4 regions of the Mumia flava genome follow, and region 1 is predicted to be linked to each of the others. Evidence: predicted binding sites of a transcription regulator. Region 1 holds the regulator's gene; each other region holds the start of a gene.
What was found. Region 1 encodes LexA, which represses DNA repair genes until DNA is damaged. Its sites were predicted from a motif close to TCGAACANNTGTTCGA; they were not measured.
Positions count from the first base shown of each region.

Region 2: the regulator LexA is predicted to act here: its motif matches at 4,214-4,229, upstream of CLV56_RS00485 (HNH endonuclease signature motif containing protein).
Region 3: the regulator LexA is predicted to act here: its motif matches at 3,244-3,259, upstream of ruvC (crossover junction endodeoxyribonuclease RuvC).
Region 4: the regulator LexA is predicted to act here: its motif matches at 4,262-4,277, upstream of CLV56_RS05710 (HNH endonuclease signature motif containing protein).

Region 1 is NZ_PGEZ01000002.1:475,410-482,882, reverse strand. It holds gene CLV56_RS16360 (ATP-dependent DNA helicase) at 1-1,094, shown strand, start outside; gene CLV56_RS16355 (ArsR/SmtB family transcription factor) at 1,346-1,729, shown strand; gene CLV56_RS16350 (SRPBCC domain-containing protein) at 1,726-2,271, shown strand; gene lexA (transcriptional repressor LexA) at 2,428-3,141, opposite strand; gene CLV56_RS16340 (ROK family transcriptional regulator) at 3,257-4,432, opposite strand; gene CLV56_RS16335 (sugar ABC transporter substrate-binding protein) at 4,576-5,607, shown strand; gene CLV56_RS16330 (ABC transporter permease) at 5,637-6,656, shown strand; gene CLV56_RS16325 (ATP-binding cassette domain-containing protein) at 6,653-7,414, shown strand; gene CLV56_RS16320 (sugar phosphate isomerase/epimerase family protein) at 7,465-7,473, shown strand, end outside.
Region 2 is NZ_PGEZ01000001.1:89,500-96,972, forward strand. It holds gene CLV56_RS00460 (DUF1254 domain-containing protein) at 1-12, opposite strand, end outside; gene CLV56_RS00465 (DUF1214 domain-containing protein) at 9-596, opposite strand; gene CLV56_RS00470 (carboxymuconolactone decarboxylase family protein) at 613-1,212, opposite strand; gene CLV56_RS21415 (GmrSD restriction endonuclease domain-containing protein) at 1,295-2,521, opposite strand; tRNA gene CLV56_RS00480 (tRNA-Val) at 2,672-2,743, opposite strand; gene CLV56_RS00485 (HNH endonuclease signature motif containing protein) at 2,914-4,209, opposite strand; gene CLV56_RS00490 (aminotransferase class IV) at 4,373-5,206, opposite strand; tRNA gene CLV56_RS00495 (tRNA-Gly) at 5,303-5,374, shown strand; tRNA gene CLV56_RS00500 (tRNA-Cys) at 5,419-5,489, shown strand; tRNA gene CLV56_RS00505 (tRNA-Val) at 5,531-5,605, shown strand; gene CLV56_RS00510 (ATP-binding protein) at 5,734-6,636, opposite strand; gene CLV56_RS00515 (endonuclease/exonuclease/phosphatase family protein) at 6,703-7,473, opposite strand, start outside.
Region 3 is NZ_PGEZ01000001.1:76,516-83,988, forward strand. It holds gene CLV56_RS00380 (adenine phosphoribosyltransferase) at 1-438, opposite strand, end outside; gene yajC (preprotein translocase subunit YajC) at 435-782, opposite strand; gene ruvB (Holliday junction branch migration DNA helicase RuvB) at 923-1,990, opposite strand; gene ruvA (Holliday junction branch migration protein RuvA) at 2,005-2,649, opposite strand; gene ruvC (crossover junction endodeoxyribonuclease RuvC) at 2,646-3,227, opposite strand; gene CLV56_RS00405 (CsbD family protein) at 3,347-3,520, opposite strand; gene CLV56_RS00410 (YebC/PmpR family DNA-binding transcriptional regulator) at 3,602-4,363, opposite strand; gene pdxT (pyridoxal 5'-phosphate synthase glutaminase subunit PdxT) at 4,424-5,023, opposite strand; gene CLV56_RS00420 (DUF6891 domain-containing protein) at 5,020-5,586, opposite strand; gene pdxS (pyridoxal 5'-phosphate synthase lyase subunit PdxS) at 5,593-6,522, opposite strand; gene CLV56_RS00430 (hypothetical protein) at 6,556-7,158, opposite strand; gene CLV56_RS00435 (glycosyltransferase family 4 protein) at 7,155-7,473, opposite strand, start outside.
Region 4 is NZ_PGEZ01000001.1:1,200,827-1,208,299, forward strand. It holds gene CLV56_RS05665 (DUF6186 family protein) at 1-53, shown strand, start outside; gene CLV56_RS05670 (SCO6745 family protein) at 110-973, shown strand; tRNA gene CLV56_RS05675 (tRNA-Arg) at 1,010-1,082, opposite strand; gene CLV56_RS05680 (TetR/AcrR family transcriptional regulator) at 1,179-1,826, opposite strand; gene CLV56_RS05685 (ester cyclase) at 1,900-2,355, shown strand; gene CLV56_RS05690 (DUF3237 domain-containing protein) at 2,352-2,798, shown strand; gene CLV56_RS05695 (putative quinol monooxygenase) at 2,859-3,161, opposite strand; gene CLV56_RS05700 (TetR/AcrR family transcriptional regulator C-terminal domain-containing protein) at 3,257-3,877, shown strand; gene CLV56_RS05705 (lipopolysaccharide assembly protein LapA domain-containing protein) at 3,881-4,147, opposite strand; gene CLV56_RS05710 (HNH endonuclease signature motif containing protein) at 4,318-5,781, shown strand; gene CLV56_RS05715 (protein-L-isoaspartate O-methyltransferase family protein) at 5,735-6,403, opposite strand; gene CLV56_RS05720 (hypothetical protein) at 6,469-7,158, opposite strand; partial or broken gene CLV56_RS21350 (PGPGW domain-containing protein) at 7,162-7,335, opposite strand; gene CLV56_RS05725 (putative bifunctional diguanylate cyclase/phosphodiesterase) at 7,377-7,473, opposite strand, start outside.

The DNA.
Region 1 (7,473 bases):
TGAGCGGTCTCGAGCCGGGTCGCGTCACCGTGCCCCCGGACGCACTCGCCGACGCCCTGTCGTTGGTGCGCGACAGCGCACGTGCCTGCATGTCGGCGCTCCCGAAGGAGTCCAAGGAGGCACCCGGCGAGGGCGACGCGGCGCGCCAGCAGACCCGCAGCACCCTCGACGACGTCCGGAAGGTCGCCGAGAGGATGGCGTCCGCCTCCGAGCTCGACGTGCTGTGGGTGGTCGATCGCGATGCCGCACGGGGCGGTGCAGAGCTGCGGATCGCGCCGATCGACGTCGCCGCGACGCTGCGCGACAAGCTCTTCGCCGAGAACACCGTGGTGCTGACCAGCGCCACGCTGAAGCTCGGCGGAGGCTTCGAGCCGATCGCGCGGACGCTCGGACTGACTCCCGGTGAGTCCGACTGGGACGCGATCGACGTCGGCTCGCCGTTCGACTACGGGAAACAGGCCATGCTGTACGTCGCGCGCCACCTGCCGCCGCCCGGTCGCGACGGCGCGTCGAGCGCCAGCCTGGACGAGATCGCCGCGCTGGTCGAGGCGGCGGGCGGCCGTACGCTCGGGCTGTTCTCGTCGCGACGCGCCGCGGAGGCGGCGACGGAGGCCGTCCGTGAACGGCTCGGCGACGCGGTCGAGGTGCTGTGCCAGGGTGACGCGCAGCTGTCGGAGCTCGCGCGGCGGTTCGTGGAGGAGCCGCGGACCTGCCTGTTCGGGACGCTGAGCCTCTGGCAGGGGATCGACCTGCCCGGTTCGACCTGCCAGCTCGTGCTGATCGACCGGATCCCGTTCCCGCGACCCGACGACCCGTTGATGAGTGCGCGGCAGCGGCTGGTGGAGCGGCGCGGCGGCAACGGGTTCATGACGGTCGCTGCGACCCACGCTGCGCTGCTGCTCGCGCAGGGCGCGGGACGCTTGATCCGGCGCAGCGACGACCGGGGCGTGGTCGCGGTCCTCGACTCGCGTCTCGCCACCGCGCGGTACGGCTCGTTCCTCGCCTCGTCGATGCCTCCGATGTGGCGGACCACGGACCGCGGCGTCGTGCTCGGCGCCCTCCGCCGTCTGGACGCGGCGGCACCCGCCGGCTGAGCGGACCACTCGCCCGTCGAGCCGTCCTCACTCCCGCCGCCTGCGTGTTTGCGTTGCCGGCAACGCAAACACGATCCGGGCACCGAGGAATCGCGCGTGTCTGCGTTGCCCGGAACCAGGATCCGTTGCCGGCAACGCAAACGTGCATGTGCGCGGGAGGCGGCTGGCGGTGCGGGGGAGCGGGATGCAGAGCGCTACAGCTGAGTCTGTATTCCTTGGCAGGCATATGCCGTGGAGTGCATGCTCGTCGCATGGCCGGCTCACCGGATGTCTTCACCGTGCTCGCGAACCCGACGAGGCGCGACATCCTCGCCCTGCTCACGCACCACGAGCGCAGCGTCGGCGAGCTCGTCGACGTGCTCGGGACGGCCCAGCCGAACGTGTCCAAGCACCTCAAGGCGCTCGGCGGTGCGGGGCTCGTCCGGTTCCGGGTCGACGGGCCGAGCCGTCACTACGCGCTGGTGCCGGATCGGCTGCGTGAGCTGGACGCATGGCTCGCCCCGTTCCGCGAGATCTGGGCCGACCGCCTGGATGCGCTGACCGAGCACCTCGACGCGATGCCCGACAGCGGGCCGTACGACGGGCCCGACGATCGGCCGTACGAGACCAACGACCTGACCGAGGAGACGTCATGACCGAATCGACGACCGCGCGGCTCGGCACGATCAGCCGTGAGGGCGACTCCGTCGTGCTGCGCTACACCCGCGACCTTGCGCACCCGCCCGAGAAGGTGTGGCGGGCGATCACGGAGTCCGAGCACCTGAAGGCGTGGTTCCCCGCCGACATCATCGGCCAGCGGGTCGAGGGCGCGAGCTTGCGGATCGCGTTCTGGCCCGAGGCCATCGAGCAGGCGGGCGACGAGATCGAAGCCTCGGGTCTCGACCTCGACGACGCGGTCCTGCCGGGGACGCTGCTGACGTGGGATCCGCCGCGGGTGTTCGCGTTCACCTGGGACTCCGAGCACCTCACCTTCGAGCTGGCACCGACCGACGCGGGGACGCGGCTCGCCGTGACCGTCCGGGCGACCGAGCCCGGCCCGCGAGGCTTCGCGAGCACCGCCACCGGTTACCACGTGTGTCTCGATGCGCTCGTCGCCAGCCTCGACGGCGACGACGCGGACATCTTCGACGCCACACGGATCGAGGAGCTCGAGGCAGCGTACGGCCGGCTGGTCTGAGGGAGGCCTGACCCCGCTCCGGGATGCAGGGCGTAGCCCCGTCGGTGCGGCCGCAGCACGAATGGGGCTCGACCGGCGGGGTCTCGTCCCGCACGCAGAACGGCAGGCGTGAGGCCGGGGATGGCCTCACGCCTGCCGAAACTGCGACGCGTGGGGTCAGACGCGCCGCAGGACCGTGGTGACCTTGCCGAGGATGGTGGCGTCGGTGCCGTCGATCGGGTCGTACGCCTCGTTGTGGGGGATCAGCCACACCTGGCCGGCCTTGCGCTGGAGCGTCTTGACGGTCGCCTCGCCGTCGAGCATCGCGGCGACGATCTCGCCGTTCTCGGCCGTGGGTTGCTGGCGGACCACGACGTAGTCGCCGTCGCAGATCGCCGCGTCGACCATCGAGTCGCCGCGCACCTCGAGCATGAACAGCGTGCCGTCGCCGACGAGCGTCCGGGGGAGCGGCATGACCTCCTCGACCCGCTCCTCCGCGAGGATCGGACCGCCCGCAGCGATCCGCCCGACCATCGGGACGTACGTCGGGGCGGGCTTCTCGTCGCCGGCGTCGGTCTCGTCGAACCCGAAGTCCAGGGCGTCGCCGATCGACTTGCGCGCCGCGAGGACGTCGGGAAGGAAGACCTCGAGGGCGCGAGGACGATTGGGGTCGCGCTTCACGAACCCGTTGCGCTCCAGCACCTTCAGCTGGTGCGCCACCGAGGAGACGCTGGCGAGACCCACGGCGGCGCCGATCTCGCGCATGCTCGGCGGGTAGCCCCGCTGCTCGATCGACTCACGGATGATCTCCAGCACGCGTCGTTGACGTGGGGTGAGCCCGCTCGCGTCCGGGGGCCCGTCCGGAAGCTCCGAAACCTCGGCTTTGGTCATGCGGCTGACACTAGACCTGACCACCGACACGATCAAACATATGTTCGACCGCGTGTCGGCGTGTCGAACGGCCGGCCGTACGCGCGCGCCCGCCGCGCGCCCCGCCGCGGCCGAATCAGCGCGCGAGCACGTCCGCGAGCCGCTCGCGGCTGAACACCCACCCCGCGAGCGCGTCCGCGAGGCCGATCAGCCCGGCGGTGTCCGGCGCCTCGCCGATCCGGATCCGCAGCTCGGAGGTGGCGAGGGGGAGCGAGTCGGCGGCGATCCGCTCGCGGATCCCGCTGAGCAGGTGCTCTCCGGCGACGGCGAGCTGGCCGCCGACGACGATGTCGGAGGGGTTGAGCAGGCTGACCGCGTGCGCGAGCGCGGCGCCGAGGATCCGGCCGGCGTCGCGGACGCGGCGGATGGCGTTCGGGTTGCCGCGGGCGATCAGGGCGAGGACGTCGCCGAGCGTGTCGACCTGCTCGCCGTCGGCGGCGAGGTCGCGTGCGATCGCCCAGCCCCCGGCGTACGCCTCGACGCAGCCGAGCTTGCCGCACCGGCACAGCGGCGCCTCGGCGCGTCCCGGCACAGGAGCGACGCGGGTGTGTCCGAGGTCGCCGGCGGCGCCGTTCGCGCCACGCACGATCCGCCCGTTCACGACGAGCCCGGCGCCCACGCCCGTACCGACCTTGAGGTGGAGCAGGTCGTCGACCCGGGGCGTACGGATCACGTGCTCGCCCCAGGCCATCGCATCGGCGTCGTTCTCGACGAGCACCGGCACGCCGTAGCGCGGCTCGAGCAGGTCGGGGACCACGAGGCCGTCCCAGCCGGTCATGATCGGCGGCGACACGACGCGTCCGCTCGCGTGCTCGATCGGCCCGGGCAGGCTGATCCCGAGGCCCCACAACGGCGGGTCGTCGTCGGAGCGCAGCGCGTCGAGTGCGCCCGTGACCGTCGCCAGGACGGCGTCCGGTCCGGCGGAGATGTCGATCGGGACCCGGTCGGTCCGGATCGCGTGCCCGTCGAGGTCGCAGACCGCGACCCGCGCGGCGGACGCGCCGACGTCGGCGACGAGCAGCGTGCCGCGCCCGGCCTGCAGCCGGAACCGCGTCGCGGGCCGGCCCCGCGCACCCTCGATCGGCCCGGCGGTCGTGAGCAGGCCGTGCTCGAGCAGCTCGTCGATCCGGCCGTTGACGGTCGCGCGGGCCCACCCGGTCACGGCGCCGACCTCGGCGCGGGTCATCGGCGGGTGGATCCGGACGAGGCGTACGAGCTCGCCGGCTCCGTCGCTGAGATCGAGTCCTGGCACGGTCCGCTCCTTCTGCAGGCCACTCCTTCTGCTGGTCCGGAACACCATATCCGTACTAGCCGAGACAGAACAACCTTGATTTATGTCTTGACATAGCCATTAATACCGTCTTAACGTCTCGTACATCACATAAAGGAGGGGCCATGAGCCTGAGGAACACCACCAAGCTGCGCATCGCGGTCGTCGCCGTCGCTGCGCTCCCGCTCGTCGCCGCCGGCTGCGGCAGCGACGACGACTCGGCGTCGGGCTCGGACTCGGGCTCGCAGTCGGTCGCCGCGGTGATCAAGGGACTGGACAACCCGTTCTTCCAGACGATGGAGGACGGGATCGACGCGCAGGCCGACGAGGCGGGCGTCGACGTGACCGTCCAGGCCGCGCAGTCGATCACCGACACCACCGGCCAGGCGGAGCGGCTCAGCGCGCTGTCGCAGCAGGACTTCGGCTGCTACATCGTCAATCCGATCACCGGCAACAACCTCGTCCAGGGCCTGGCCCAGGTCGGCGCCAAGGACGTCCCGATCGTCAACATCGACCAGCCGATCGATGCCGACGCGGCCGAGGCCGCCGGCGTCGACCCCGCGACCTACGTCGGGACGGACAACGTGCAGGCGGGCGGCCTGGCCGGCGAGCACATGGCCGAGGTCGTCGGCAGCGGCACCGTCGGGATCATCGGCGGACTCGCCGGCGACGTCACGAGCAACGACCGCGTCACCGGGTTCACCGACGCCGTGGAGGGGACGCTCGACACGCTCCCCGTCGTGGCGGCCGACTGGGACCGGCAGAAGGCTCTGACGACCGCGACGGACCTGATGACCGCCAACCCCGACATCAAGGGCTTCTTCGCGGCCAACGACGACATGGGCCTCGGGATCGCCCGCGCCGTCGCCAACGCCGGCAAGACCGGGCAGGTCGCCGTGATCAGCGTCGACGGCAACGAGGACGCGATCAAGGCCGTCCAGGCCGGCGACCTCGAGGCGACCGTCGCGCAGTACCCGTACGCCGTGGGTCAGCTCGGCGTCCAGGCGTGCCAGGCCGCGATGGCCGGCGAGGACCTCCCGGACACCGTGACCTCGCCGGTCGCGCTGGTGACCGAGGACAAGGCTGCGGGTGCGCTCGAGAAGTTCCCCGAGCCGTTCGAGTCGTTCGACAACCCGCTCGACGCGTTGACCGACTGACGCCGCGACCCTGATACCAGGAGGACCAGATGACGTCTCCAGGATCCGTGCACCCGGCAGCACCGCCCGTAAGGGCTGGTGCGGAGGGTGACGACGACGCCCCGCGCGAGTCGGCGGTCCGCCGGTTCCTCGCCGGCGGGAGCTGGGCCGAGCTGGCCGCACCCGTCGGGTTCGTGGCGCTGGTGATCGTGTTCCAGCTGCTGAACTCGACCTTCCTCACCGAGGGCAACGTCCGCGCGATGCTGTCGGCCGCGGCGATCCTCGTCGTGCTGTCGGTCGGGCAGACGTTCGTGATCGCCACCGGCGGGATCGACCTGGCGATCGCCTCGACGATGACCTTCGGGGCGGTGATGTTCGGCGTCGTGTTCGCCGGCGGTGCCCCGCTGTGGGTCTGCATCCTGACCTCGCTGGCCAGCGGGTTCGCCTTCGGGCTCGTGCAGGGCTTCATCATCGGCGTCGGGCGGATCACCGACTTCATCGTCACCCTGGGTGGGCTCTCGGTCGCCTCGGGCCTGGCGCTGGTGATCTCCGACGGCAAGCCGGTGACGGTGATCGACCAGTTCCTGCTGCGGCTGTCGACGCAGGGCGTCGGCGTCGTGGGCTGGTCGGTCGTCGTCGCCCTCGTCGTGGCGCTGCTGGCGCACGGGCTGCTGTTCCACACCCGGTTCGGTACGCACGTGCTGGCCGCCGGCGGCTCGGCCGAGGCGGCCTCGGCGACCGGCATCATCGTCAGCCGGATCAAGATCGCGGTCTACTCGCTGTCCGGCACGCTCGCCGGTCTCGCCGCGATCCTGCTGATCGCCCGGGTCGGCGCCGCGGAGCCCGCCGCGAACACGCAGTTCCTGCTCAACGCCGTCGCCGCGGTCGTGCTGGGTGGCGTCAGCCTGATGGGCGGGCGGGCCACGATCATCGGCCCGGTCTTCGGCGCCCTGCTGCTGACCGCGCTCACCAACGGCCTGACGCTGCTCGGCGTCTCGCAGTACTACCAGCCCGTCGCCGTCGGTTCGGTCGTCGTCCTGGCGGCCCTGATCTCGAGGTTCCAGAAATGAGCACCAGCACCCTGACCCAGCCCCTGCTGAAGGTCGACGGCGTCTCGCTGTCGTTCGGCAACGTGCGTGCGCTGCGCGACGTCGACATCGCCCTGCGGCCCGGCGAGATCACCGCGATCGTCGGCGACAACGGCGCCGGCAAGTCCACGCTCGTGCGCTGCATCTGCGGCGTGCACAAGCCGGACTCCGGCACGATGTCGCTCGACGGCGACGAGCTCGCCCCGAAGAACCCGGAGGAGGCGCGCGAGCTCGGGATCGAGACCGTGCACCAGAACCTCGCGCTCGTCGAGGACCTGACGGTCTGGCAGAACCTCTTCCTCAACCGCGAGGTCGTCCGCGGGTGGGGCCCGGTCGCGATCCTCGACCGGCGCACGATGCGGCGTCGCGCCGACGAGATGGTCTCCTCCCTCGCGGTGAACGTGCCGGCGGTGAAGTCACGCGTACGGAGGCTGTCCGGCGGACAGCGTCAGGCCGTGGCGATCTGCCGGGCGGCGAGCTTCGACGCGCGCCTGGTGATCATGGACGAGCCGACGGCCGCGCTCGGCGTGCAGGAGACCGCGCGGGTCGAGGCGCTGATCCGCAAGCTCCGCGAGGACGGCACCGCGGTCCTGCTGATCAGCCACAACTTCGACCAGGTGATGCGCTTGTCGGACCAGGTCTGGGTGATGCGCGCCGGTCGCTGCGTCGCGGGACGCCGTACGTCCGAGACCACCGGCGAGGAGATCGTCGCCCTGATCACCGGCGCGCAGGCCGCCTGAGCGCTGCGCTGCCGCACCGCTGTGCTGCCGCCTCTACCCAAGGAGCTGTCATGACCAAC
Region 2 (7,473 bases), on a different contig from region 1:
CTCGGCGGTCATCGCGCGTCGCCGCACTCGACTCGCGTGATCGTGGGCACGGGCACCGTCGTCGGGTCGTCGAGCACGGAGGGTTCCGGCTCGTACAGGCGCAGAACGAGGTTGGGTCGGTCCGCCTCCCCCATCGAGAGCCAGTCGCCGTCCGGCGGTGCCGTCGCGGCCAGCTCGGCGGTCCACGCCCCGTCGGAGGCACGCGTGAGGCTGGTCGCGTCCACCGACGGCCGTCCGTCGTCGTTGTCGGCGAGGTACGCCCCGTCGTACAACGTGATCGACCACCACCGCGCCGGCAGGTCGGCGCCTGCGATCGCGTAGCGGCACGCCGCGTCGAGGTCGGTCCCGTCGTCGTCACCGAGCGCGACCAGGTAGACGGCCTCGCGCTGCGACAGCGCGAGCAGCCCCTGGATCGCCGTCGCCGAGCGGACGTACGGGTTCGCCTCGGTGCTCCCCCGGTCCAGGCTGATCGACCACGCACCGACCTTCGTCTCGCTGCTCCCCACGAGAGCGCCCGACAGCACGAGCGCAGCCGAGCCGACGCCGACGGCCAGGCCGACGCCGACCGCGAGCACCCAGCGCAGCGCGCGCCTCACCGCGGTGGGCCCGAGCTCACGCGTCGGCCGCCGGACGCCCGTAGGTCACGGCCGCGCGGACCGCATCGGGCACGCGCGCGGCGAGCCCCGCGTCCGGCCTCGCCCCGAGCGCGTCGTTGACCGTCGAGAACGCGAGCCGGAACGCCGCCAGACTCGTGGCCTCGAAGATCTCCCGGTCCGTCAGACCGACCGCGCGCAGGGCCTCGACGTCCTCGGCCGTCGTGCTGTTCGGGTCGCGCGCCACCTGCCGCGCCCAGTCGGCGAGTGCGCGCTCACGGGGCGACAGCGTGGGGATCCCGGGTGCGTCGGCGAGGACGCCGGCGGCGGTCTCGTCGTCGGTGAGGGCTGCGAGGTTGGCGCCCCAGGCGAGCGAGCAGTACGCGTCGCCGAGACCCGACGCGGTCGCCACCACGACGACAGCGATCTCGCGGTCGTCGAGCGTCGTGCCGGCGAGCAGGGTCGCGCGCACCTCGGTGAAGTCCGCGAGGACATCGGGACGCCAGCCCCACACCCGGGTCAGGTTGTTCACGTACCCGTCCGAGCGCAGGTCGTCCTCGTACGCGCTCGCGAGGGCCTCTGACTCGCGAGGCTCGGGAAGGAAGCTGGCAGAGGTCATCGGTGCTCCTGGCTCGGCCCTCACACGCTACTGCCGATCACGTGCTCGCGCGGGCGGATGCAACGAGGGTCGGGATGCGTCGTCACTCGCAGACGGTTCCGTCGGCGTCGCGGTCGTCGTACCACCCGTACTCGGCGTCCTTCCCGCGCACGTACGGCCCGTACCCGGCGTCGATCGCGGCCGTGCACGTGTCGAAGCGGGGGTCGGTCGAGCCGGTGCCGCGCCTCGTCGGCTTCCTGGTCGGCGTCGGTCCGGAGGTGGGCTCAGGGGTGCCGGTTCGGCCGCCGCCGAGCGGGACGGGCTCGGAGGTCGGGACGACGGTGTCAGGGCAAGCCGTCAGGACCCGTTCGATGGCATCGTGCTCCGCCCGGGTGACCCACAGGTCGTAGCGTGCCTTGACCGCGACCTGCCGCGCGACGTACGCACACCGGAAGTGCTTCGACGGTGGCAGCCAGGTGGCGGCATCGCCGTCGCCCTTCGAGGCGTTCGTCGGGCCGTCGACGGCGAGGAGGTTCAGCGGGTCGTTCGCCAGTGCCGTCCGGGCGCCGAGCCGGAGCTGCTGCCCGCCCTTCTGCCATGCGTCGGACAGGGCCACGACGTGGTCGATCTGGACGGCGGACGACGTGGCGGCACCGCGGACGAAGTCGATGCTCTCGCCGGTGTACGGCCCGTCGAGCCTGCCGGTGAGGACGACGCACCCGTGCGTCCCGGATTCCACGACGAGCTCGGTCAGGTCGCGCCGGAGGATGTCGTTGCGGGTGTCGCACCCGTTGCGGTCGACGTCCGCCCAGGCCTGTCCGAACTGGTCCCGGTCGTAGCCGGTCTTGGGTGCGCGTCCCTTCACCGGGAGGGTCGCGAGGAGTGCGAGTGCGGTGTCAGCGCCCGGCGTCGACGGGCTCACGGAGGTGGTGGGATCGCTTGGCTGCCGGGACGGCGACCCCGCGGACGGGTCGGACGGCGACGAGGTCGGGGCGGGTTCATCCGCGACGCTCGACGTCTCCGACGCAGCGATGCGGCCGGCCGGTTCCGTGTCCGCGACCGCACCGCCGACCACGATCACGGCGAGCGCCACGGCCAGTGCGGACACGCCCGCGACCCGGGAGCGCAGAAGCGCCCACCGGACGCGACCGCGGATGGTGGCGACGAGCGCGACGAGCAGGAGGACCAGCCCGGACATGATCAGGAAGCCCGAGAGCCCGCCGGAGGCCGCCCCCAGGGCGGCGAGTGCCGCCGACACCGTCCACCCGAGCCAGACGCTCCAGGTCGACTGCTGTCCGCGGTTGCGCGACCGATCAGGGGATGTCGTCATCGTGTCGCTGGTCCGTTCGTCGTGAGCGGTGTCGCGGGGCGGACGACACCGTACGCGAGGGGGTCGGTCGCCGTGATGGTTTCCGCGCACCGGGCCGGGTCGACGAAGCCCCTGCCTGCGACGTGCAGGTCAGGGGCTTGATCGTGCGGGTGGGCGATACTGGGTTCGAACCAGTGACCTCTTCGGTGTGAACGAAGCGCGCTACCACTGCGCCAATCGCCCGCATCATCCTGCGATCAGGACGTCACGGATACTAGCGCACGCGGGTCGGGAGATCGAACGCCGGGTCGACGCGCCGAGGGCAGCGCGTGAGGGCATCCCGAGGGCCGCCGCGATTCCTCGCAGGCGGGTGTGGCCGGTACGGTCCGGCGTCGGGGCGGGCAGGCTGCGTCTCAGGCGGCCTCGCGGCGCTGGGCCGAGTCGGCGGCGAGCCAGGCGCGATTGCGGGCGTGGAGCTGGTGATCCTCGAGCGCGCGGCCGCGCTGCCTTCCGGTCGTGAGGGTGAAGACGAAGCCCCGACGCCCGTCCGCCGTGACGACGAGGCGTCCGGCGTGGATGAGCTGGTGGCAACGCGGGCACACCCCGGGGAGGTTGTCGAGGTCGGTGGCGCCGCCGTCGCGCTCCCACCACTCGGCGTGGTGGATCTCGAGGCAGGTCCCGCCGCAGCCCGGGTTGGCGCAGATGCCGTGCTGCCGGGCGATCACGGCCGCGCGCTGGGCCGGGGTGGCGAGCCGCTGGGCCCGGCCGACGTTGAGGATGTCCGCCTGCGGAGTGGGCCCGTCGGTGAACCCGTCGAACAGCACGTCCGTCCTGTCGGCATCACAGGCCAGGTAGTCGAGCAGCCCCGGCCCGATCGGCCCCCAGCCCGTGAGCACCGGCCCGACGCCGCCGTGGTGAGCGTCGCCCCGGTGCGCCAGCTGGTCCGCCAGCCACCGCGCGTCGGTCATGACATGAATCTGAGGGCGGACTCCGCGATCCGTCGGCATCCCGTGCGCGAGGGCGGCGGCGACGAGATCCCCGAATGCGTCCACCCGTCGCCGGGCAGGCGACCGGTCGTCGTCCTCACCGCGTGGCGCCGAGGCGGCCTTCAGCCAGGAGGCGACCCGCGCACCGGTCGCGATGTCGAGATAGCCCGCCAGGTGCCAGCCGTCGCCGCACTTCGCCAGCGTGAGGTCGTGCTTCTCCATGCCCGTGGCCCAGCGGTCGTCGAGGCGCTCCGGGTAGCGCTGACGCTCGATCTCGTCGATCCGCTCACCGAGCGTCGCCGGATCGGCGTCGGAGGCCGTGTCCAGCAGCTCGTCGCAGACCTCGTCCATCACAGCGGTCCCGAGCCGGGTCAGACCTGCGGTGAACTTGCGCACGTGATCCAGGCGGATCCGGCCGGACCGCAGCGCATCACCGACCGCCGGCAGGCGCCGCATCGTACGCCCGGCGGACCGGCGGATCTTCAGCTGCTCCGGGGTCAGGCGCAGCTCCCGACGCGCCCAGCCGAGGGCGCTCGAGGCGCCGTCCTCGGCGTACGCCCCGGTCTCGTCGAGATGGTCGAGCGCGGCGGCCTCGAGGCCGGCGAGCCGGTCGGACGCGTCGCGGACGCGGCGCAGGAGATCGCGGGTCTGCTCCCCGTCGGCGAGTGCCATCGGCTGGGAGCACAGCTCGGAGACGACGGTGGACAGGCGCTCCACTGGCACGGATTCGAACATATGTACAGCATCGCAGAAGCCTCTGACAGAAGGGTTCTCGATCGCTCGCTCCGCTCGCGCCTCGAACAGCGTCCAGCGGGAGGACCGCCTCGCGCCTCGACCAGCGTCCAGCGGGAGGACCGCCTCACGCCTGGAGCAGCGGGGAACTCGGTCAGGGCTCCGGGTGGAGCGGAGCCTGGCGCGCCCAGATCGATGCGACCAGCTTCGTGACCGGTCCGGGCGCGGGCAGGTCCCGTTCGTCGACGCGGTGCACGGCCTGGACGTCGCGGGTGGTGCCGACCAGGAACACCTCCTCCGCTCGCTGGAGCACCTCGATCGGCTCGTCGCGCTCGACCACGTCGACCTCGTCGCGGCACCACTCGAGCACCAACGCCCGCGTGACACCGGCGAGGCAGCCCGACTCCAGGGTGGGGGTGACGAGCTGGCCGTCGAGCACGTAGAAGACGTTCGAGCCGGTGCCCTCGCACAGCAGCCCGGCGGTGTTCGGGATCAGCGCCTCGGTGGCGCCACGTGCCCGGGCGTACTCGATCATCACGGCGTTCTCGGCGTACGAGGTGGTCTTGAGCCCGGTCAGCGCGCCCCGCTCGTTGCGGGTCCACGGCACCGACACGACCGAGGTCGTCGGGCCCGGCCGCGTCGCCGGCTCGACGACGACGATCGCGGTCGGAGCGCCGCCGCCGCGAGGGGACCCCAACGGGCCCCGACCGGACGTGAGCGTGATCCGGATCCGCCCGAAGACGAGATCCTGACCAGCCAGGCACGAAGCCACTCCCGACCGCAGGGCGTCGAGGTCCGGCGCGTCGAGGCCGAGCCCGATCGCGGAGCGTGCGAGCCGGAGCAGGTGCCGCTCGAGAGCGAAGGGAACACCCTCTTCGACCTTCACCGTCTCGAAGACTCCGTCCCCGACGACGAGACCGTGATCGAGCACCGACAGGGCCGGTTCATCCGGCGATTCCAGCGTTCTGCCGTCGATCCACGCGCGCATGGCGACACCGTACCCGGCCGTGGCCGACCCCCCTGTTTGGACGCGTCCGTGCCATCCGCTAATGTTTCTTTCGCCGCCGGGGAAGCCCGGAAGCACGCGGACGTGGCTCAGTGGTAGAGCATCACCTTGCCAAGGTGAGGGTCGCGGGTTCGAATCCCGTCGTCCGCTCGGAGTGGGTCTGATGGCCCCTTCTCAGGCATCCGAGGATGTCCGGTGGAGTGGCCGAGAGGCGAGGCAACGGACTGCAAATCCGTTTACACGGGTTCAAATCCCGTCTCCACCTCGACTGGACCGCGAGGCTCCAGCGGGACCGCGAGGTCCTGAGGGCGATTGGCGCAGCGGTAGCGCGCTTCCCTGACACGGAAGAGGTCACTGGTTCAAACCCAGTATCGCCCACCAGCATCACCACAGAGGTCCCCGTCCGGCACTCCCGCCGGGCGGGGACCTCTGTCGTTCGTGCGCGCAGACGGGCCTCCGTCGGTCTCACGCTAACCGGGCGTCGGCCTTCCGTGGGCGGTCGTGCACGTTCAGAGCTCGATCTCGAACCACACCGTCGTGCCGACGCCGTCGAGCTCGGAGCCCCACCGGTCGGCGAGTGCCTCCACGATCTGGAGGCCCCGGCCGTGGACGCCGAGCGGGTCGACGGGCCGGCTGACGGGCGTCGGGCGCGAAGCGCCGCAGTCGCGGACCGTGGTGGTCAGGACGCCCCGGTCCAGCAGCACCCGGACCCCGCAGCCGGAGCCGGTGTGCATCACGACGTTCGTGACGAGCTCGGACAGGCAGAGCTCGGCCGCCTCCCCCGCCCGGCCGTCGACACCCCACGACGCCAGCGTGCTTCGCAGGAAGCGGCGGGCCTGCGGGACGGCGGCCGGTTCGGGCGCGAGCTCGTGGACGACGGCGCGCGCACCCGGTGGAACGGGTTCGTCGGTCAGGGCCGGGGCCGGTCGGACGTCTTCGCGCTGGAGACGACGCAGCGCCGCTCCGACCTCGCAGCCGACCGCCGCGAGCGCGCGCACCCGGCCCGGCCCGAACCGTTGCTCGCTGTCGAAGAAGAGGACGTAGCCGCCCAGGACCTGCCCGGACCCGACCACCGGAACGGCCGCCAGGGCGGCCGTGAGCCCGTCGCGCTGACGCTCGACGAACGTGCCGAACCTGCCGCGCAGGTCCTGCAGGCTCCCGACGACCGGCGCCCCGGACCGGATCGCGGCGTTGAGCGGGACCTCGTCGTACGCGTCGATGAGGCACCACTGGCCGTCCGCCGCCTCGTCGCGGTCGCTCGCCGTGAACAGCAGCTCGCGGCCGCCTCCGTCGGTCAGCGCCAGCCCCACCCGCCGTACGCCGGGCACCGCGGCGAGGGACGCGAGGGTGTCTCGCGCCCACCGGCCCTGTGCCGGCTCCACGTCCGGCGCGCGCGGCGCTGCCGAGTGCATGACGCCGAGCCTAGTTCCGCGGCGCACCGTCAGCGTGTGTGATCTCAGCGACGGCGCCGCGTCACGTCACAGCGCGAACTCCACCCAGAGCGGGTAGTGGTCGGAGATCCGCCACGACACCTGGTTCTTGCTCAGGGTGCCGAAGGCGTGGCCGAGGAAGTCGAACGACCCACCGCGGTCGGTGTAGGACATCGCGTTCAGCAGCGGGCGACCGTCGGGCGCGGAGAACCAGGCGATCTGGTCGTAGAAGTGCCGGGCCCTGTCGTTGTCGAAGATCGTCCGAGGCACGCCGTTCAGCTCCGGTGGCGGGGACAGCCCGGTCGCGACGAAGGCGCGGTACAGCGGGTCGTCCAGGCGGTCGATGTTGAAGTCCCCCAGCACGAGCAGGTTGCTGTTCCAGTCGTCGGGACGGTCGGCCCAGTCCCGCATCCAGCGCGCGACCGCTTCGACCTCCGGCAGCCGCTCGTCGGCGTCGGCGCCCCAGAGGACGTGCACGGTGGTCAGGATGAACTCGACATCCGCCCGCAGGAACGATGCGGCGTACGGGGTCCGCGCGAACTGGCGGCCGGGGTCGTCCCCGACGCCCGCGGGCAGCACGATCTCCCCGACGAGCCCCGACGGCTCCACGCGCGTGCTGTCGTAGAGGTAGGTGAGCCGCTCGCCGTTGCCGGCACTCCCCTCCGTCACGTCGCTGGTGAGGAAGTGCCACCGAGGCCCGAGCCGCGCGAGCAGGAATCGCAGCGCCGTCGTGTTGCGCCGGACCTCCTGAATCGCGATCACGTCGAAGTGCGACAGCACGGCGGCGATGCAGGCGACCGCGTGCCAGTCGCGCTTGGG
Region 3 (7,473 bases), on a different contig from region 1:
CGTGGCGGCGACGAGCTCGTCGACCGCCGCCATCGTCCCGCCGGTCGCGAGCACGTCGTCGAGGACCACGACCCGCTCCCCCGGAACCAGGGCGTCGGTGTGCATCTCGAGGGTCGCGGACCCGTACTCGAGGTCGTAGGAGACCTGGTGCGTGGTCGCGGGGAGCTTGCCGGCCTTGCGTGCCGGGACGAATCCGGCCCCCAGCGCGAGCGCCACCGGCACCGCCAGGATGAAGCCGCGGGCCTCGATGCCGACCACCTTGTCCACCGGACCGTCGGCCAGCTCGGAGGACAGCTCCGTCAACCGCTCCACCGTGACGCGCAGCGCCGGCGGATCCGCCAGGAGAGGCGTGACGTCGCGGAAGAGCACGCCCGGCTCGGGCCAGTCCTCGACGTCGCGGACCAGGCGGTCCAGGACGTCGTCGAGAGCGGGGGTCACGCCCCGTTCTCCTCCCGCTTGTCGGACGGCGCGTCGTCGTCGGAGGACGCCGGGTCGTCGAGGCGGGGATCGTCGGCGCCGCCCGACGTCGGGGTCAGGATCTTCGCGACGACGTTGCGGTGCACCCGGATCTCGACGCCGGGCGCGATCGTCAGCTCCATCGAGTCCTCATCGAGCCCCGTCACTGTGCCGAAGATGCCGCTGGTCAGCATCACCTCGGCGCCGAGCTCGACGCGGCTCTGCATGTCGACGAACTCGCGGCGCCGCTTGCTCTGCGGTCGGATGATGAGGAAGTAGAAAACGCCGGCGAGCAGGATCAGCGGCAGCAGGGCACCGAGCTCCACGATGACTCCAGGGGGTTGGGTGAGAGAACCCGCACAAGTCTAGCGAGGAGACCCTGGACGACGTCCATCGGTGCAGGTCCATCGGTGCAGGTCGGACTGCCGACGGTCGCCGTACGCGATGCCGCGCGCCGCCCCGGCGCTCAGTCGATCGGCAACGGCTCCGGGCCGGATCCCTCCGGCGGGCGGAGCCCGAGGTGCTCCCACGCGGCCGCGGTGGCGATCCGGCCCCGCGGGGTCCGAGCGAGGAACCCTCGACGGACCAGGAACGGCTCCGCGACCTCCTCGACGGTCTCCCGCTCCTCGGCCACCGCGACGGCGAGGGTCGAGATCCCGACCGGGCCACCGCCGAAGTGCCGGCACAACGCCTCCAGGACGGAGCGGTCGAGCCGGTCGAGCCCGATCCGGTCCACCTCGTACAGCTCGAGCGCACGGTGCGCGACGTCGAGGTCGACCGTCCCGTCGCCGCGGACCTCGGCGTAGTCGCGGACCCGACGGAGCAGGCGGTTGGCGATCCGCGGCGTCCCACGGGACCGCGAGGCGATCTCCATCCCACCGTCGCGGGTGACGTCGACCCCCAGCAGCGCCGCCGAGCGGTCCACGATCCGGTGCAGCTCGGCCGACTCGTAGTACTCCAGCTGCGCCGTGAACCCGAAGCGGTCCCGCAACGGCCCGGGCAGCAGGCCGGCGCGGGTCGTCGCCCCGACCAGGGTGAACGTCGGGATCTGCAGCGGGATCGCGGTGGCGCCCGGCCCCTTGCCGATCACCACGTCGACGCGGAAGTCCTCCATCGCCATGTAGAGGAGCTCCTCGGCGGGCCGGGACATCCGGTGGATCTCGTCGACGAACAGGACGTCGCCCTCGTTGATCCCGGACAGGATCGCGGCCAGGTCACCGGCGTGCTGGATCGCCGGACCACTCGTCAGGCGCAGCGACGTGCCCATCTCGCTCGCGATGATCATCGCGAGCGTGGTCTTGCCCAGGCCCGGCGGACCGGACAGCAGGACGTGGTCGGGTGTGCGGCCCCGACCCTTCGCGGCCGTCAGCACCAGCGAGAGCTGCTCGCGGACCCGCTCCTGCCCGATCAGCTCGTCCAGGGTCTTCGGCCGCAGCGCCGCCTCGTACGCCCGCTCGTCGCCGTCGGCGTCGGGGCCGACGAGCCGCGCCTCGAGCTCGGCAGCCTCTCGGGTCTCCAGGTCACGATCGTCCATGCCGCTCCCCCGGCTCAGGCTCTCGAGAGCGTGCGCAGCGCGGCACGCAGCAGCTCGGAGACGTCGGCAGCGCCGTCGGACTCGTACTGGGCGGCCGCGACGTCGACCACCGCGACGACCGCGCTCTCGGCCTCGCGCGCGGACCAGCCCAGGCCGACGAGGGCCGCGTGGACCTGCGGGCGCCAGTCGGCGGCGTCGCCGCCGCCGGCGACGGGGCCCGCTCCCCCGGCCGCGACGCTCGCGGACTCGCCCGGCACGACCGCCGCGACGCGATCCTTGAGCTCGAGCACGATCCGCTGAGCGCCCTTGCGGCCGATCCCCGGCACCTTCGTCAGGGCGGTCACGTCCTCCGACGCCACCGCCCGCCGGAGCCCGTCGGCCCCGAGGACCGCGACGATCGCCTGCGCGACCTTCGGGCCGACACCGCTGGCGGTCTGCGCCAGCTCGAAGGTGTCGCGCTCGTCGTCGTCGGCGAAGCCGTACAAGGTCATGGAGTCCTCGCGCACCACCAGGCTGGTCGACACCTGGGCCTCGCGGCCGTCGCGCAGACCGGCCAGGGTGCCGGGAGTGCAGCGGACGAGCATGCCGACCCCGCCGACGTCGATCACGGCGGAGTCGAGCGTGGTCGCGGCGACGGTGCCGCGGACGTGGGCGATCATCGGGCGTACCTCCCGGGCAGTCGTGAACGGAGCGGCTCGGCGGCCGTACGGACGGGACCGGCCGTACGGCGCTGGGCGGCCGCGGCAGCCTCGAGCCGGCCGGTCGAGGTGCCGCGCCAGACGTGACAGATCGCCAGCGCCAGCGCGTCGGCGGCGTCAGCCGGCCGCGGAGCGGTCTCGAGGGCGAGCAGCCGCGTCACCATGGCGGTGACCTGGGCCTTGTCGGCCCGACCGTTGCCGGTGACCGCGGCCTTGACCTCGCTCGGCGTGTGCAGCGCGACCGGGAGGCCGCGCCGCGCGGCCGCGACCATCGCGATCCCGCTGGCCTGAGCGGTCCCCATCACGGTGGACACGTTGTTCTGGGAGAAGACGCGCTCGACGGCGACGACGTCGGGCTCGTAGCGGACCAGTGCGTCGGACAGCGCGACCTCGATCGCGAGCAGCCGCTGAGCGACCTCGTCGCTCGCCGGGGTGCGGACGACCTCGACCGCGACCGCGCTCAACGCGGCCCCCACCCGACCCTCGACCACGCCGATGCCGCACCGGGTCAGGCCCGGGTCGACCCCGAGGACACGCATCGAACCTCCCGCGACAGCGAACACGTGTTCGACACGCTATCGCGACCGGCCGGCGGTTCGGCTGCGACGCGCCGCGCCGGCCCCGCTCGGATCGAGCAGGACCGGCGCGGCCCCTCGGATCACTTCTTGAAGGCGTCCTTGACGTTCTCGGCGGCCTTCTTGAGGTCGGCCTTGGCCTGCTGGCCCTTGCCCTCGTTCTCCTGCTGCTCGTCGCCCCGGGCCTTGCCCGCGGCCTCCTTCGCCTTGCCCTCGAGGTCCTCGGCGGTGTTCTTCATCTTGTCGTCGGCGGCCATGCGACTCATCTCCTCGGTCCGCGGGATGTCAGGACTGACGTACCCACGATGCCGCGCAAGCATGCGCGGCGCAGACGGCCGTCAGCCGACCTGCGCCATGACCTCGTCGGAGGCGTCGAAGTTGGTGAAGACGTTCTGGACGTCGTCGGAGTCCTCGAGCGCGTCGATCAGCCGGACGACCTTGCCCGCGCCGTCGGCGTCGACCTCCACCGTCATCGACGGCACGAAGGACACCTCCGCCGAGTCGTAGTCGAGGCCCGCGTCCTGCAACGCGGTCCGCACCGCGACCACGTCGCCCGGCTCGCTGACGACCTCGAACGACCCGTCCAGGTCGTTGACGTCCTCGGCCCCGGCGTCGAGGACCGGCTCGAGCACGTCGTCCTCGGTCAGCGTGCGGTCACCCTGGTCCGCCGGGACGATCACCACGCCCTTCCGGTGGAACATGTACGACACCGAGCCCGGGTCGGCCATCGAGCCGCCGTTGCGGGTCATCGCGGTGCGCACCTCCATGGCCGCACGGTTCTTGTTGTCGGTGAGGCACTCGATCAGGATCGCGACGCCGCCGGGGGCGTACCCCTCGTACATGATCGTCTGGTAGTCGACGGCGTCGGCGTCGAGACCGCCGCCGCGCTTGACGGCGCGGTCGATGTTGTCGTTCGGGACCGACTGCTTCTTCGCCTTCTGGATCGCGTCGTACAGCGTCGGGTTGCCGTCGGGGTCGGGACCTCCGGTGCGCGCAGCGACCTCGATGTTCTTGATCAGCTTGGCGAACAGCTTGCCGCGCTTGGCATCGATGGCGGCCTTCTTGTGCTTGGTCGTCGCCCACTTGGAGTGACCGGACACGACACCCACCTATCCCTCGTCCTCGAACTGGCTCGGCCGTCCTCACGGCCGCCTACGATCCTATCCGGCCCGCACCGTGTCGACGAACATCCGGTGGAGCCGGTCGTCCCCGCCGAACTCCGGGTGGAACGACGACGCCAGCACCGCACCCTGCCGTACGACGACCGGGTGCTGCCCCGCCGGGCCGGCGTCGACCGAGGCCAGGACCTCGACGCCCTCGCCGACCTCGTCCACCCAGGGGGCCCGGATGAAGACCGCGTGCATCGGCGCCGCCAGGCCCGCCACGTCCAGCTCCGTCTCGAACGAGTCCACCTGCCTGCCGAACGCGTTGCGCCGCACGGTCACGTCGAGCCCGCCGAAGGTCTGCTGGTCCGGCAGACCGCCGCGGATCCGGTCGGCCAGCATGATCATGCCCGCGCACGTGCCGAAGGCCGGCATCCCCTCGGCGAGCCGGGCACGGATCGGGTCGCGGACCTCGAAGATCCGCGACAGCTTGTCGATCGTCGTCGACTCCCCACCGGGGATCAGCAGCCCGTCGCAGCGTTCCACCTCCGCCGGTCGGCGCAGCCCGAACGGCTCCGCACCGGCGTCGGTCAGCATCCGCAGATGCTCGCGCACGTCGCCCTGCAGCGCCAGCACGCCGATCCGCGGCGCGCTCACTCCCCCACCCGGCGCCGCCAGGACGCCGCGACCTCGATCCGGCCCTCGTCGAAGCGCGCCGCGAGGCCGGCGGACGCGATCGCCTCGATCACCCGCACGCACAGCGGGTCGCCGTCGGCGACGTTCGCGCCGTCGGGATGCCAGGCGTTCACCTCCAGCATGCCGTGCTCGACCGCGTGCCAGACGTCCGGCGGGGTGAACCACACCACGCCCTCCAGCCCGGACTCCCCGGACCGTACGACCGCTGCCGCGGCCCAGTGGTCGTCGACCCCGACGAGGACGCGAACACCGTCGGACTCGAGCACCTCGAACGCCTCGACGAGCGCGTCGTAGTCGGTCCGCGCAGGCCAGGACGCCACGTCCGCGGCGAGCGCCGCGCGCTCGGAGGCCACGAGACCGCGGGCCACCTCCTCGGCGTCGTCGCGACCGGCGTCCTCGTGGGCCGCCTCCGCGACCTCGGCGACGCACGCGTCCGGACCGAGCAGACCGGAGCGCACCAGCACCCGGGCGTACGACCTCAGCGCGTCGTCAGCCGACAGCTTCGGCGCCGAGAAGAACGGCACCGAGGCTCACCAGCCGCGCTCGGCGAGCCGGTGCGGCTCGGGGACGTCCTCGACGTTGATGCCGACCATGGCCTCGCCGAGGCCCCGCGAGACCTTCGCGATCACGTCGGGGTCGTCGTAGAACGTCGTCGCCTTGACGATCGCCGCAGCGCGCTCGGCCGGGTTGCCGGACTTGAAGATGCCCGACCCCACGAACACGCCCTCGGCGCCGAGCTGCATCATCATCGCCGCGTCGGCCGGCGTCGCGATGCCACCCGCGGTGAACAGCACCACGGGGAGGCGGCCGGCCTCGGCCACCTCGCGGACCAGCTCGTACGGGGCCTGGAGCTCCTTCGCGGCGACGTACAGCTCGTCGGGCGCGAGGCTCTGGAGCCGGCGGATCTCCGCCCGGATCGAGCGCATGTGGGTCGTCGCGTTCGAGACGTCACCGGTGCCGGCCTCGCCCTTGGAGCGGATCATCGCCGCCCCCTCGGTCAGGCGGCGCAGCGCCTCGCCCAGGTTGGTCGCGCCGCACACGAAGGGCACGGTGAAACCCCACTTGTCGATGTGGTGGGTGTAGTCGGCGGGCGTCAGCACCTCGGACTCGTCGATGTAGTCCACGCCGAGCGACTGCAGGACCTGCGCCTCGACGAACTGACCGATCCGCGCCTTCGCCATCACCGGGATCGAGACCGACGAGACGATGCCATCGATCAGGTCCGGGTCGCTCATCCGAGCCACACCGCCCTGGGCCCGGATGTCGGCCGGAACCCGCTCCAGCGCCATGACCGCGACCGCACCGGCATCCTCGGCGATCTTGGCCTGCTCGGCCGTGACCACGTCCATGATCACGCCGCCCTTGAGCATCTCGGCCATGCCGCGCTTGACCCGCGCGGTCCCGGTCTGCGAGGCCGGGGTCGTCGCGTGGTCCGCGGGCGGAAGGGTCTGGTCGGTCATTCGGTCACCTCGGTGTGGTCGAAACGGACGCCTTCATCGTACGTCCGCCCCTCCGACGCCCGGCTCGTGCCCGGAGGGCGGACGCTCGTGCGCGACCAGGCCGGGCGGTGGGGCGTCATCGAGGTCGATCCGCCGTGGCCACGGTGCATGCCCGGCGAGGTGGCCCCACCGCACCACCGGCTGGCTGCGCATCCGCACCGTCCGGGCGACGAGGTCCTCGTGGAAGTGGTGCGCGAGCCGCACCCGGTCGGCCGCGTCGCCGAAGTCGGCCAGCACCTCACGCTGGGTCTCGTCGGCGTCGCGCCAGAGCCGGTCGACATCGGCCGCCTCGCCGAAGATCGTCCGGATCACCTCGCTCAGGTCACTCTCGCGCTCCGCCTGCATCGCCGTCCCCCGCGACGCCCGCGCTGCGTCCGCAGCCTCGACCGCGACGAGCGCGCTCGCCGGGTCGAGCAACCCGCTCGTGGCCAGCTCCTTCAACAGCGTCGAGCGCTCGAGCAGCTGGCGGTCGAGGGACGCCTGCGCCGTCGCCAGCCGGATGTGCAGACGGTCCAGCCGGCCCGCCGTCGTCGACAACGCGACCGTGATCGCGGCGATCACGGCCCCGACGACCAGGACCCACTCGAGCGTGCTCACGCGCTCCCTCCCAGCACCGTCTCGTAGACCCGCACCACCTCCGGCGCGACCACGCTCCAGTCGTAGCGCCGCACGGCCGTACGGGCCAGCGCCGCACGCGCGTCACGCGCGGGATCGAGCAGCGCCTCCCCGAGCACCTTCGCGAGCGACTCCGGATCGCCGTTGGCGAACATCGCGCCGAGGCGGCCGTCGTCGAGCACGTCGGCGAACGCAGGGATGTCGGAGGCCACGACGGGAGCACCCGCGGCCATCGCCTCGATCAGCACGATCCCGAAGCTCTCGCCGCCGGTGTTGGGCGCGACGTAGACGTCCGCC
Region 4 (7,473 bases), on a different contig from region 1:
CCTACTGGTGGTGGCTCGGCTGGCACGTGCTCGCGGGACCGACGATCATCTAGCGAGATCGGCGAGGAGCGACTCGACGTTCTCCCGGCCGCACCCCACGATGGGACCCATGTCGATCTCCGATGCCACGCGGACCGATGCGCGCACGTTCTGGCACGCGTACGAGCCGGTGCACGCCGTCTGCTACTTCCACCCACGCTTCGCCTCCGCGATGCACGAGGCCGGGTTGACCGGGTCCTGGAACGGGTACTTCGCCGGCCGTGCCGCGCCGCTGGGGCCGACACCGCCGGAGGTGGTGACCGCCCTGTTCCACAGCTTCGCCCCGGCGATGGTCGCCAAGGCCGTCCCGAAGGTCTGGGACCGGATCACGCCGGGCGAGGCGGTCCAGGCACGCCTCGCCGCGGCCGACGCGGTGCTCGCGGAGCACGCCGCCGCGGGTTCCCTCGACGACCTGCGGCGGGTCACGGACCGTCTGGAGCGTGCGATCGACTCGCTCGCGTTCGACGGCCGCGCGCTCGCAGCAGCCTGGCGATCGGTCCCGCGACCGGAGTCCGTCCTGTCCCGGCTGTGGCTCGCGACGGCCGTCCTGCGCGAGCACCGCGGCGACGGGCACGTCGTCGCCGCGACCGGACACGGGCTCACCGGCCTGGAGGCCGGGCTCACCCACGTCGGGACGGGTCAGGTCTCCCGCGCGCTCCTCCAGCGCGCCCGCGGGTGGAGCGACGCGGAGTGGGAGACGGCCCAGGACGCGCTCGTCGACCGCGGCATCCTCACGCGCGACGGGACGCTCACCCCCGACGGCGCGACGCTCCGCCACCAGGTCGAGGAGGCGACCGACCGGCTCGCGTCCACGAGCCTGCGCACCCTCGACGAGCCCGACTGGTGCGTCCGGACTCTGACCGGCCTCGCTCGTGCGCTCTTCGACGGCGGCGCGATCGGCGTCCCCAACCCGATCGGCCTGACCCGGCCGTGACGGGCCGGTCGCTTCGGCGCCCCGGTCGAGCTTCGGCGCCCCCGGCAGGATTCGAACCTGCGACACCCGCTTTAGGAGAGCGGTGCTCTATCCCCTGAGCTACGGGGGCACGGACCCGGTCGGGCCCACGCCCATTCTGACAGCACGACCCGGTGCGGCACCGGCGGGTCGCACGATCCGCAGCGGCTCGGCCGAGAAGTGCGGGTCACAGTGAGGGCGGGACCGACGGCCCGACGACGGCAGCGATGGCGCGGCGCGCATGCGCGGCAGCATCGCGCTCGCCGAGCTGGATCGCCACGTTGGTCGCCGTCAGGATCGCATCGATCTGGAATGCGGCCAGGCCCGCGTCGGCATCCGTGACCCTCGGTCGGGCCGCACGCACGTGCGACGCGAGCAGAGCGAGCCACGCGCGCCGCTGGGTGAGGAGGGCGTCGCGGACCGGGCCGGGACGACTGTCGAACGCAGGCAGATTGGCCGACCAGAAGCACCCCCCTGCGAACAACGGACCCTCCGCGTACGCGATCCAGCGGTCGACGAGCTCGCTCAGCTCGGAGAGTCCACGCCCCGCACCACCCGGCCGTACGACCGCGTCGACGAACGCGTCCCGTGCCGCCGCGATCGTGGCGAGCTGGAGATTCTCCTTCGTGGTGAACAGGGTCTGGATGCCGGACTTGCTCAGCCCGAGGTCCGACGCGAGCCGGCCGATGCTGAGCCCGTCGAGACCGTCGAGGGAGGCCAGGTCGACCGCGTGCCGGGTGATCCTGCGCCGGGTCTGATCCCCTCGACGCCGGCGACCGTCCGTCCGCGGGGTGCGCGCCCCGTCGCGTCTCTCGGCGGCCTCTCGCTCGCTCATCGTGCGACCTCTCTTGCATAATACGTACGAACGTACGTATGTTATCACCCAGTGCTCCGGATGGGGAGGAACCATGGACGAACGCGCGATGCTCGACCTGGCCGTCGGGCTGGCCGAGGCGAAGAGCCGACAGGACGTCGACGCGGCTCTGCAGCTGCTCCACCCCGCGATTCAGCTGGAGGCCCCGGCACTCGGAGGGCGAGCGCAGGGACGGGCGGAGAACGAGCGGGCCCTGCGCTGGTTCTTCACCGTCTTCCCCGACTACCGCGTGGAGCTGGCGGGACACGCCGCCGGCGCAGACGTGCTCGTCTGCTGGGGCACGGCGCACCTCACGATGAGCGGGGACCGGCTGGGCGTCCCGGCGGACGGCGCGCGCGTCGACCTCCCGGTGACGATCCGCTTCACGTTCGCCGACGGCCTGATCGCGAGCGAACGCTTCGACTTCGACCTCGCCACGCTCTGCGCGGGCTCGGGCGCGTCGACGGACGCCGTCCGGGAGCGGCTGTTCGGGACGGAGCGGGCGGCATGACCGCGCCGACGATCCATCCCGACCCACGCATCCGTGACGTCGCCCCGTTCAGTACCGCGCTGCTCTTCGACATCGTCGTCGACCTCGAGCAGCCGCTGTCGTTCGGACGCGGACCGCAGGGTCGCCGCATCCTCTTCGGCGCCGCGGGCGGCTCCTTCGTCGGCCCCCGGATGCGCGGCACGGTCTCCCCCGGCGGCGGGGACTGGACGACGTTCGACGATGACGGCACGATGCGGCTGGACGTCCGCCTCGCTCTGGTCACCGACGACGGCGCCCGCATCCTGGCGACGTACCACGGAGTCCGCGCCGGCGACTACTTCCGGACCGTCGTGCGCTTCGAGACCGGCGCCGAGCCGTACGCGTGGCTCAACGAGGTCGTCGCCCTGGGGTCGGGATACCTCGTCGACGACGGCGTCGCGTACCGCGTCGAGCACGTGCTCTGACCACGTCTGCTCGGCGCGCCCCGGCGGACCGGCTCGTACGACCCCGGCCGTGACTGCGCCTCAGTCGCGCAACGGTGAACCGAGGACGTCGAAGCGGAGCCCGCCGTTCTCGCCGGACAGCAGCGGCATCGCCTCCGCGATCGCCGCCTGGACACTGGCGAGCTGGAGGGAGGCGCGGTGTGCCTCCTCCGAGGTCCACAGCTCCGCGACATAGACCATGTCCGGCTCCTCGTCGTTGACGCCCACCTCGTAGAGAAGGCACCCAGCCTCCGCCAGGTCGGCGCTACGCCGCGTCAGCATCCCCACGAGCTCGTCGCGTCGTCCCGGGTGGGTGCCGAGTGTTCCGATGTTCGCGAACGTCATGATCAGAAGGTTATGCGCGGCCACCGACAGGGAACCCGCCAGTCGTCGCGGCCCCGGCGTCGGCTCCACCGCCGCCGGCGTGGGAGCATCGGGGCATGGCGCTGAGCCGGTACGACGTGCTCCGTGAGGCGATCGCGATCCTCGACGATCGTGGCCTCGGCGACCTCACGATGCGCAGGCTCGCCACCCGGCTGGACGTACGGCCGAGCGCGCTCTACTGGCACTTCGCGAGCAAGCAGGAGCTGCTCGCCGGCGTCGCCGACCGCCTGCTCGCCCGGATGGCGCCGGCGACCGCGACGGCCTGGGACGTACGGACCCGTGAGCTGTGCACGCACCTGCGCGACGCGCTGCTGGCGTACCGGGACGGAGCCGAGGTCGTCGCCACGTCGTACGCCTTCGCACTCGGAGCCCAGGCGCCGTACCGCGCGCTGGCCGACGCGCTGATCGACGGCGGCCTGACGCGACAGGACGCGGAGGCCGGCGCGTCGGTCCTGCTCCACTTCGTCTTCGGCTACACCGTCAACGAGCAGCAGCACCTCCAGGCGGCCAGCCTCGGCGCGATCCCGGGAGGAGAGCCCGACGCCGTCGAGGGTACGGAGCGGTACACGAGCGCGGCGTTCCTGCGTGGCGTCGACCTGATCCTCGACGGTGTGCGCAGCCAGCACGGCACGGCACCCACGGACGACGCACCCCGTACGTCCGACGAGGCGCGCTGAGCCTCACTTCCTGCGGCTGCGGATCCGGCGCTCGACGCCCCAGTAGACGATCGCGCCGACCCCGCTGAACACCAGCAGCATGATCCACAACGGCCACGTGAAGTCGAACCACAGGAACTCGAAGCTCACCTCGTCGGTGTTCTGCAGGATGAAGAGCAACGCCGCGAGCGCGATGACCGCCGGGATCCCGAACCGGCGAACCTGCTCCGAGGTCACCTGGGAGGATCCCGGCGTGCGCTCGGGATCCTGTGACGGGGCGGGATCGTTCACGGGCTGACCTCTCATTCCTGGCTCGTGGACCACCCTGTCAGAACGAGTCGGTCCACGCAGAGCCCGGCTCTCCCCAGGTCGCGTTCCATGTGCGTCCCGGGCTTCCCCCGAGGTTCGAACAGGTGTACGATTAGAGGGAGTCGGACGGATCGCGGCGAGGAGGTGCAGGGATGACGCAGAACGTCGACGCAGCCGGCGACGCGCGGAGCGCGCCGGACGTGGGCGCGGTGGTCGACGACCTCGCCGACGTCACGCGGCGGATCATCGACCTCCGAGCCTCGACCGACGGCCTCGACCGCGACGACGTCAGCCGTCTGATGCGGGCGGTCCATGCCCTCGAGCGCGCCGGCCAGGCGTTGGCCCTCGACCTGACCCGACGCGCGTCGCGGACGCGACCGGACCGCGCGGACGCCAGCACCTCCACCTCCGGATGGTTGAGCCGGCAGACCGGCGCGTCTCGACAGGAGGCGGGCCGGGACGCTCGGCTCGCCGAGGACCTCCCGGACGTCGCGCCCCAGACGCACCGTGACCTGGCCGACCCCGATCTCTCGAAGGAGAAGGCCGAGGTCGTCGCCGCTGCGATGCGCCGCGTCCACGGGCGTCTGAGCCCGGACGAGCGAGAGCGGGTCGAGTCCGATCTGCTCGCGAAGGCACGGCGCTACGACGTGGTGACGCTTCGGCGTGCGGCGAAGCGCGTCCTGGAAGCCATCGACCGGGAGTCGGCGGACCGCGAGGAGTCGGCGACGCTCGAGCGGGAGGAGCGCGCCGCCCGGCGCCGTGCCGCCGTCTGGCTACGACCGCCGGACGGGGACGGCATGGTCAACGGTGGCTTCCGTCTTCCGGAGCTCGAGGCAGAGATGCTGCGCACGGCGCTCGAGGCGCGGACGGCTCCGCGCAGTCCGGTCGTGGCGGGTGGCGCGGCGGGTGCGGTTGGCGCGGCGGGTGCGGATGGCGCGGCGGGTGCGGATGGCGCGGCGGGCGGTACGGCCGGCTCGGTCGGGGCTTCGACCAGCACGTCCGACCGCGACGCACGGGACTATCCGCAGCGGCTCGGCGCGGCGCTCTGCGATCTCGTGCGGGTGTTCCGCGACGAGCGCCAGCACGGCGGGACGACGGCGACGGTGGTGGTGACGACGGATCTGGAGACGCTCCGCGGCGAGATCGAGCGAGCGGGCACCACCTCGGCTGGCTCCCGCGTGTCAGCCAGGGAGGTCCGCCGGATCGCCTGCGACGCACGGATCATCCCCGCCGTTCTCGGCTCGCGCGGGCAGGTGCTCGACCTCGGGCGCAGTCAGCGGCTGTTCAGCGCGGCGCAGCGGACCGCCCTCGCTCTGCGGGACGGCGGGTGCGCGTTCCCCGGTTGCGACCGGCCTTCATCGTGGTGCGAGGCACACCATCGGACGCCCTGGTCCCAGGGCGGCAGCACCGATCTCGAGGACGGCGTGCTGCTCTGCGGTCACCATCATCGGGTGATCCACGCAGGCGAGTGGCAGGTGAGGTTGGCGCGCGACGGGCTGCCCGAGTTCCTGCCGCCCGCGCGGATCGACCCCCGGCGACGCCCACGGCGCAACGACCGGTGGCGACCTGTCACCCACCCAGCAGCGGCACGAAGCGGTACGCACCGTGCCGCGTGACCGTGACCTCCCCAGCGGCGTCGCGGACCACGCGAAGCATCTCGCCCCGGACCGGGATCACCATGATCCCCGGCGCCCCGACCTGCGCGACCAGCTCCTCAGGAAGGCGGTGTGGCTGCGCCGAGACGAGGATGCGGTCGTACGGCGCCCCGGCCGGCCAGCCGAGCTCACCCTCGCGCGCCTGGACGATGCGTGCCCGCCCGACCGCGGTGCCGTCCGTTCGCGCGGTGCCGTCCGTTCGCGCGGCGCCGTCCGTTCGCGCGGCGCGGGACGTCTCCGCCGCGTCGCGCGCGAGCACGCGGGCGACGGCGGCAGCGCCACGCTCGACCAGATCGGGCACGAGCTCCACCCCGACGACCTCGCCCGGCGCGCCGACCAGCACCGCGAGCAGAGCCGTGGTCCAGCCGGAGCCGGACCCGACATCGAGCACCCGGCCACCAGCGGGCACCTCGAGCAGCCGGAGCATCGCCTCGACCGTGCGAGGTTGGGAGTTCGTCTGGCCGTGCCCGATGGGGACCGGCCCGTCGTACTCCGCCGATCCACGCAGATCCTGCGGCAGGAAGTCCGCCCGCCGGACCCTGCGCATCGCCTCGGCGACCGGGTCGCGCGTCTCGACCATCATCGGTGTCCACTATCGTTCACGGCATGGACTGGCTGCTTCGCATCCTGCTCGTGATCCATCTGCTGTCATGGGCGTTCGTGGTGGGAGCCTGGCTCAGCCGGCTGCGCGCCCCGGTCCCGATCGCCAAGGGTGTCTCGCACGCCGCCGCGACCGCCCTGCTCACCGGCCTCCTCATGGTCGGCGTCCGCGAGATGGACGACCTCGAGGTCAACAACGCCAAGATCGCCGTCAAGCTCGTCGTGGCGATCGTCGTCACCGTGCTGGCGTTCGTCGCGCAGCGCCGGAACGACAAGGCTCCCGTCGGGATGGCCCACGCGATCGGCGGCCTCGCGACCGTCAACGTGCTGATCGCGGTGCTCTGGACCTGACGGGCCTCCGCCGGAGCTGACGCCCCCCTCGTCACCGTCGAGCAGGTCGCCGGTGCGGGGCGGATCACCATGCTCGAGCGCGTCGGCGTCCTCGAACGCCTCGGCGTCGTCGAGCACCTCGGCGTCGTCGAGCGCCTCGCCACGGAACCGTCGCACGCTGTAGACGATCAGCGTCAGAGCGATCAGGCTCGACAGGATCATGCTCGTGCCGGTCGCCCACCCCTCGAACGGCAGGTGCGGCCCGAACGGACCCCACTCGGGAATCTCCGGCCCGATCCACCAGATGACGCCGAACGCCATGACGCAGAACGCCGACAGGATGCTGGCGCCGATGCGGACCCACGTCTCGACCCCGTAGCGCGCCGCGTCGAAGGCCTTCTTCTTCATCGGGACGACCTGGCGGCGCGCCCACTCGTACCGGTTCGAGAGCACCGCCAGACCCGCGAAGATCATGAGCAGACCGGGTCCGGGCAAGACGAGCGCCGCGACGCCGGCGACGACGAGCATCCACCCGAGCATCTCCAGACCGGTCGCGCGCAGCCAGGACGCGAAGCTCCTCACCATCGACGGTCTCCCGAAGAACACACCCCCAGCATGCCAGGGGTTCAGTGAGCCGACCTCCGGCGCTGCTCCGCGGCCCACCGCACCAGGGTCGACGGGCTCATCGGACCGCCGAACAGATAGCCCTGCATCGCCAGGGCC